3 regions of the Desulfosporomusa polytropa genome follow, and region 3 is predicted to be linked to each of the others. Evidence: riboswitches for the same ligand, from Rfam matches in the RefSeq annotation. Region 3 holds a riboswitch; each other region holds the start of a gene.
What was found. Region 3 has a riboswitch for thiamine pyrophosphate ahead of cytX (putative hydroxymethylpyrimidine transporter CytX). Riboswitches for the same ligand answer to the same signal wherever they lie in the genome.
Positions count from the first base shown of each region.

Region 1: another riboswitch for thiamine pyrophosphate. It lies ahead of thiC (phosphomethylpyrimidine synthase ThiC); the one in region 3 lies ahead of cytX (putative hydroxymethylpyrimidine transporter CytX).
Region 2: another riboswitch for thiamine pyrophosphate. It lies ahead of thiC (phosphomethylpyrimidine synthase ThiC); the one in region 3 lies ahead of cytX (putative hydroxymethylpyrimidine transporter CytX).

Region 1 covers NZ_AP042400.1:116,988-119,260, forward strand. The annotation lists gene thiC (phosphomethylpyrimidine synthase ThiC) at 1-1,188, opposite strand, end outside; TPP riboswitch at 1,255-1,351, opposite strand; gene ACZ449_RS02140 (ATP-binding protein) at 1,583-2,273, shown strand, end outside.
Region 2 covers NZ_AP042400.1:103,033-105,305, forward strand. The annotation lists gene thiC (phosphomethylpyrimidine synthase ThiC) at 1-813, opposite strand, end outside; TPP riboswitch at 882-979, opposite strand; gene pyc (pyruvate carboxylase) at 982-2,273, opposite strand, start outside.
Region 3 covers NZ_AP042400.1:3,519,955-3,522,227, forward strand. The annotation lists gene cytX (putative hydroxymethylpyrimidine transporter CytX) at 1-1,168, opposite strand, end outside; TPP riboswitch at 1,232-1,339, opposite strand; gene ACZ449_RS18230 (autotransporter outer membrane beta-barrel domain-containing protein) at 1,448-2,273, opposite strand, start outside.

The DNA of each region.
Region 1 (2,273 bases), 2.2 Mb from region 3:
GGATCTTGCTTTATCAGGATCGATAGCTAGTTCAATCATTCGTGGGAAATCCACATCAGCACGGGCGGCACTCATCTGATTATCCCATTCTCGTGCCCCCGGAATTCCTTTGGCAATATCAGCTGCGTGGGCGGCAATTCGAGAAGCAATAATTCCTTCTTTCATATCGTCTAAAGTAGGAAGACGAAGGTGTTCAGCTGGTGTCACATAACAGAGGAAGTCAGCACCATTGGCTGCGGCAATAGCACCGCCAATGGCGCTGGTGATATGATCATAACCGGGCGCGACATCGGTAACAAGTGGGCCAAGCACATAAAATGGTGCGCCATGGCACAGCCTTTTTTCTAACAACATGTTGGCAGCTATTTCATTAATAGCTACATGACCAGGACCTTCGATCATAACCTGCACATTTCTTGCCCAGGCGCGTTTAGTCAACTCGCCCATGGTAATGAGTTCTTCGATTTGTGCTGGGTCGGTAGCGTCATTAATGGAACCGGGACGGCAGGCGTCTCCCAAGCTGATGGTCACATCATACTTTTCGCAAATATCGAGCAGTCTGTCATAGTATTCATAAAATGGATTTTCTTGCTTATTCAATTCCATCCAGGCAAAGAGCAGCGAACCACCGCGGGAAACGATGTTGGTGAGCCGCTTATTTTTTTTCACTCGTTCGGCTGTTTGCAGGTTCATACCACAGTGAATGGTCATAAAATCCACACCATCTTCGGCATGTCTTTCCACAACTGAAAAAAATTCATCAACAGTGATATCTTTTAAATCCTTATCAAGCATGCCAACAGCGTCATACATTGGCACAGTGCCAATCATTACAGAGGACAATTCAATTAATTTGCGCCGAAACTCCCGGGTTTTACCATAACAGCTTAAATCCATAATGGCTTCGGCTTTGAGCTCAATTGCCTTATTGACTTTTGCTAATTCAAGCTCTGGATCATAGCAGTCTTTTGAAACACCCAAATTGACATTAATTTTGGTCCGAAGTTTTTCACCGACTCCTTTAGGGATAAGGCTGGTATGATGGCGGTTGGCCGGGATAACAACCTTGCCGTTTGCCACTAACTGGCGTAGTAGTTCGGGATTAAGACGTTCCTCCCGTGCGACGATATGCATTTGTTCAGTGATGATGCCTTGTTTAGCGGCATCCATTTGTGTGGTATACATAATTAGTTTCCCCTTCCTCATAATTATATTTTAGCCATAGGCAGAGGTGAGGGCAGGCAAGCTTCAATGTAATTGGTATGAATGCTTTCCTACGGTGGTATTAACCACATCAGGTTCGAGGGTTGGAGTTCATCCTCTCAGCCGTTGGGCACCCCTAGCTATAACTAATAAGCGGTTGAACATGGTTTTCAATTCTGGATTTGTTATAATTATACATTTTTTGGCATAATTTCGACTGACATTATTAGTACATCCGCAAAATGATTCTGATAAATCTGAAAAAACCATGGAAAATAATGTATCCTAGTTATATAATAGATATTGGCAGACTGTTTAGTCAACTAAACGATAACATAAAAAAATAAAGTAATAAAAAAAAATGAAGCAAGGTGGTTAGATGAATTACCTAGCCTCAATAATTGAAGCTATCCAACAGGAAACAAATACAGGCACGATTTGTGAATTGGAGATCGAAGGGGCACCAATTTGCTATATCGAAATGCCAAGAGGTGATCTGGCAAAAGAAATTATTCAACTTACTGAAGCCGTCATAGAGTCAGTAAAAGATGGAAACATTACGCCATTAAAAGTTTATATCAGCTGGATATGCAAGCTTCGGCTCGAACAGGGTGTTAAGTTGGCAGACATCATGCTGCTTTTTGATCTATACGAAAAATCGATCAAAGATGCTATGTCTCAATTTCTAAAAGATGATTTGGTCAGCCTCAACCGCTACCGGCGAGAGATTGATGCGCTATTAGATAGGGCAAGGGTATATGTATCAGAGTACTTTTTCACATTGTACGAAGAAACAGTCTACAAACAGTTCGAGCAGTTAAGAACCATTAACGAAATAGCTGTTTATCTTACTTCTTCTCTTGACCTACATGAAGTATTGAATTTTATAGTGATAAGCGCCTTGCGTTTATTTCATGCAGATTGTGGCAGTATTTTGCTGCTGGATGAGACTAGTAATTTGCGCGAGTCAATTACAACTGGCTGGCAGGATATTCACTCGGCTGCCGCTATTTCGGAGATGTTAGTTTGTACAACAAGCCTGATGGACATAGAATATAAAGACGTAATAT
Region 2 (2,273 bases), 2.2 Mb from region 3:
AATTGCCATATGGCCGGGACCTTCGATCATGATTTGTACATTTCTGGCCCAGGCGCGTTTGGTTAATTCGCCGAGGGTAATGAGTTCTTCGATTTGCGCAGCATCGGTAGAGTCATTGATCGAACCTGGACGGCAGGCATCGCCTAAGCTGATGGTCACATCATATTTTTCACAGATGTCCAGCAGTCTGTCGTAATACTCATAGAATGGGTTTTCCTGGTCATTTAGTTCCATCCAGGCAAAAAGAAGCGAACCTCCCCGGGAAACAATGTTGGTGAGGCGCTTATTTTTTTTCACCCGTTCGGCTGTCTGACGGTTCATGCCACAATGGATGGTCATAAAATCTACACCGTCTTCGGCATGGCGTTCAACAACTGAGAAAAATTCATCGACAGTGATGTCTTTTAGATCCTTGTCAAGCATTCCTATAGCATCATACATAGGTACAGTACCAATCATGATCGGGGCCATTTCAATCAGCTTGCGTCGAAATTCCTGGGTTTTACCATAACAGCTCAAATCCATAATGGCTTCGGCTTTTAGGTCGATGGCTTTTTTTACTTTTTCTAGTTCAAGTTCAAGGTCACAGCAGTCTTTGGAAACGCCAAGGTTGACGTTGATTTTGGTTCGAAGTTTTTCCCCGACTCCTTTGGGGCTGAGACTGGTATGCTGCTTATTGGCAGGAATGGCAACGCGGCCACTGGCGATTAGTTGGCGCAGTAGCTCAATATCAATACTTTCCTCCTGAGCTACGATTCGCATTTGTTCAGTAAGAATCCCTCTTTTAGCGGCATCCATTTGTGTAGTATACATAGTGTTCCCCTTCCTCTATAAATGTATTTTTAGCTATAGCAAAGGGGAAGACGCGGGCAAGCTTCTTGTAGATTGATATAAAGCTTTCCTACGGTGGTATTAACCACATCAGGTTCAAGGGTCGGAATTAAATCCTCTCAGCCATGCGGCCCCCCTAGCTATAACTAATTATGCTTCTGTTATCTTCATGAGTTCGATTAATAAATCGCCTGTTTCTACAGGATCATGAGGTTTCACAAAAAGCTCTTTTACGACACCATCAAATGGAGCTTGGATCGTCGTTTCCATTTTCATGGCTTCAGTAACAAGTAAGTATTCGCCTTTTTTTACTGGAACTCCTTTTTCCACCATGATTTTAATAACTTTCCCTGTCATAGAAGCGCCAAGCTGGCAGGGGTTGTCTTTGTCTGCTTTCACTCTCGCGATTGTAATGGCCTTGATGCTATTATCTTTAACGATAACCTCACGCGGTAAACCGTTAAGCTCAAAGTTAACAATCCGAGTGCCGTCAGGAAGTGGTTCTTCAACAGAGATAAACTTAACTACAAGTGTTTTTCCTTCTTCAATATCGACTTGGATTCCTTCCCTCGGGTTTAAGCCATGTAAAAAAGTGGGGGTGTCTAACATCGACACATCACCATAGGCAGCAACAAACTTAACCCAATCGAGGAAGACTTTGGGGTAAAGGGAGTAAGCCAGCACATCACCTTCGGTTACCGGACGAGCTAGAACATCAGCCAGCATCTCACGGATTTGGTCAAAGTTAGTCGCCTCCAGCAGTTCGCCAGGACGTTTGGTTAAGGCTGCTTTACCTTTTAAAATAATGCGCTGCAGTTCTTGGGGGAAGCCCTGGTACGGTTGGCCAATCTGCCCGGAAAAGAATTCCACGACAGAGTTCGGGAAGTCTAAACTAGCCCCAGTTTTATAAATATCGTCTTCTGTCAGGTTATTTTCGACCATGAACAACGCCATATCGCCAACAATTTTGGACGAAGGAGTTACTTTGATGAGATCGCCAAACAGGTCATTGACTTGGCGATAAACCTCCTTAATGCGGTCCCACTGATTTTCCAGTCCGAGTGCTTTGGCCTGCTGTCTGAGGTTGCTATATTGACCGCCAGGCATTTCGTGCTGATAAACCTCGGGATTAGGGAAAAAGAGGCTGCTTTCAAAATCTTTATAATGGGCGCGAACATCTTCCCAGTAATGAGACAATTTATTTAAGTTGTGAATATTTACCTTAGGTTGGCGGGCATGACCCTGCAAGGCATAGTATAAGGTATTGCTGCTGGGTTGGGATGACATGCCGGCTAATGAGGAAACTGCGGTATCTACTATATCTACACCAGCATCAATGGCCCGGGCGTAGGCGTAGATACCATTACCACTGGTGTCATGCATATGCAGGTGGATCGGAAGGTCTACAGCCTCTTTAAGGGACGAAACTAGTTGATAGGCGG
Region 3 (2,273 bases):
TATAGAGTAGCGCAGTAATCAGCATCACTGGTATAGTGGCGCCTAATACAAAGTCCATCTTAATAAACTGATAGTACATTCCTACCCCAAGTGCCCAAACAAGCAGCGCCCCCCAATTAATAAGCATTTTAGCTTGAACCTTGCGGTTTTTAACAATAAAATACTCTGTCAACAAAACAGCAAACAACGGAGCAAACACAGAGCCAATAATAATCAGGAAACTCTCATACTGCTCAATATTAAACCACAGAGCAGCCATTGTACCAATTACCGTCATAACCAAAGCTATCCGTTTCTCATTAAGTTTCGGGAAAATATTCGCAAAACTCACACCTGCTGAATAGGCATCCAAAAAAGTAGTTGTTACCGTTGCCAAAACTACAATTCCTAGTGCTGATAACCCTAGATTGGCGGCCAACATCATGGCTGAAGGTTCTGCATTGCCAGCAGCAATGGCAGCTCCCAGCCCAATAATATACATCCAGCAGCTGCCCGCAAAGTAACCTAAGCCACTCCCCCAAGCTGCGCTTTTTTTATTTTTGGCAAAACGTGTATAATCCGCAATCAAGGGCAGCCAAGAAAGCGGCATAATGACACTTAATTCTAAGGCTTGGCCGAAAGACATGCCACCGGCTGGCGGCGCGGATAATGCTGTGCTATCTTTAAATACAACAGTACTTAACACCAGGGTGATACCAAACAACAGGAATACAGCCAGCATATTGGCTTTTTTCAAGCCACCTTCCCGGCCAAGAACAATCCATAAGAGAACTAAGCCGCCAATGCCAATCGTCCATACGGAGAGCTGATCCATGCCCCAGAGCAGCTTGCTAATCTCGTTGGCTGAGCGGGCCGCCGCAATAATCATAACTGCCGTCCAACCTACCAATTGCAAAACATTTAACACAGAAAATAAGTAGGAACCATATTCACCAAAAGAAATTCGAGTAGATACCAGCGCCGGTATCCGTTCTTGTGTACCAATTATCCCACCCAACACTAAAATACCAGTACCGACCACATGGCCAATCACAATAGCTGCTACGCCACTCTTAAAACCAAGCGGAGCCAAAAGTCCGCCTGTTAAAATCTCAGCAATAGATACAGCAGCACCAAACCACAAAAACAAGTAATGGTTAAACCCTAATGTATGATTTTCATTCGACATTCAACATTCCACCCCTTTTTATAAAAAAATAAAAAGCACACCCATAAGGATGCGCTTAAAGTACAAAAAACGCTATACCATCCCTACGCTGGCATTACCCAGATCAGGTTAAAGGGTCATAGATTTTGATCTATATCTCAGCCGGCCTTTCCAGCCCCCCTTGAAACGTCGATATTCTTTTCAGGCTCATAGTAACATATCTCATCACTATTTTCAAGTAATTAATTTACAAATTATAGAAATGCCGTCCAACAACCGGGTGCGCGTTACTTTTTCTTCTTACCAATATCCCTTTAAGGACAGATTTCCCTGACAACCACGTTTATCGCCAAATAGTTTGCTGAATTGTCCTTCTACATATAAATTGTTGCTTAAACCAGCTTTCAACCCCAAGTTGATTTGATACATATTGCTTCCAAGTCTGTTTTGGCTTTGCTCACCCGAAATATCGGCTACATTATCGCCTTTAAACTCATGGATATAATTTACCCCGAGCGAAGTATTCATTACGTTTCCGTTACTTTGCATTACCACCTTGCGCAGTTGCAGACCTAGCCGCCCTTGTAAGGAGTCACCTTTTTTTAGAGACACATTTGCTCCCACATTATCGGTAAAGCCTCCCTGATGGATACCAATATATGATAATTGCATTTGTGGTTCCAGGACCAAACCGTGCTTCTGTTGAAAAGTCACACCATGTTCCAACGAAGTAACAAACAGCCGTCCCGAATACTGCTGTTTAAGACCATACCCATAATAACCTGGCACTTTATTGGTAAAATCCAAATTGCCAACTATTAAGGCGGCATTAAAATAACCGGAACGGTTGGCTTCCATTGGTGTCCTGATTACAGAATAGAGGCCACCATAATTTCCTGTTATTTCATTATTTACGTTACTTGCCGTATTCCTTTGATTAGTTTCTCCATGTCCAGCAATGAAACCCACATACACTTTATTCTTTTCCCCAACAGCAGCCCCTTTAACTAGTTTTTCCCATCCCAACTGCAGACCTTTCGTCTGCGCATGATAGTTAGATCCAGAACTATTCGTATAGCTCGTATCATTGCCAAAAGGACTTACCCATATATCATTATTTTCTTTT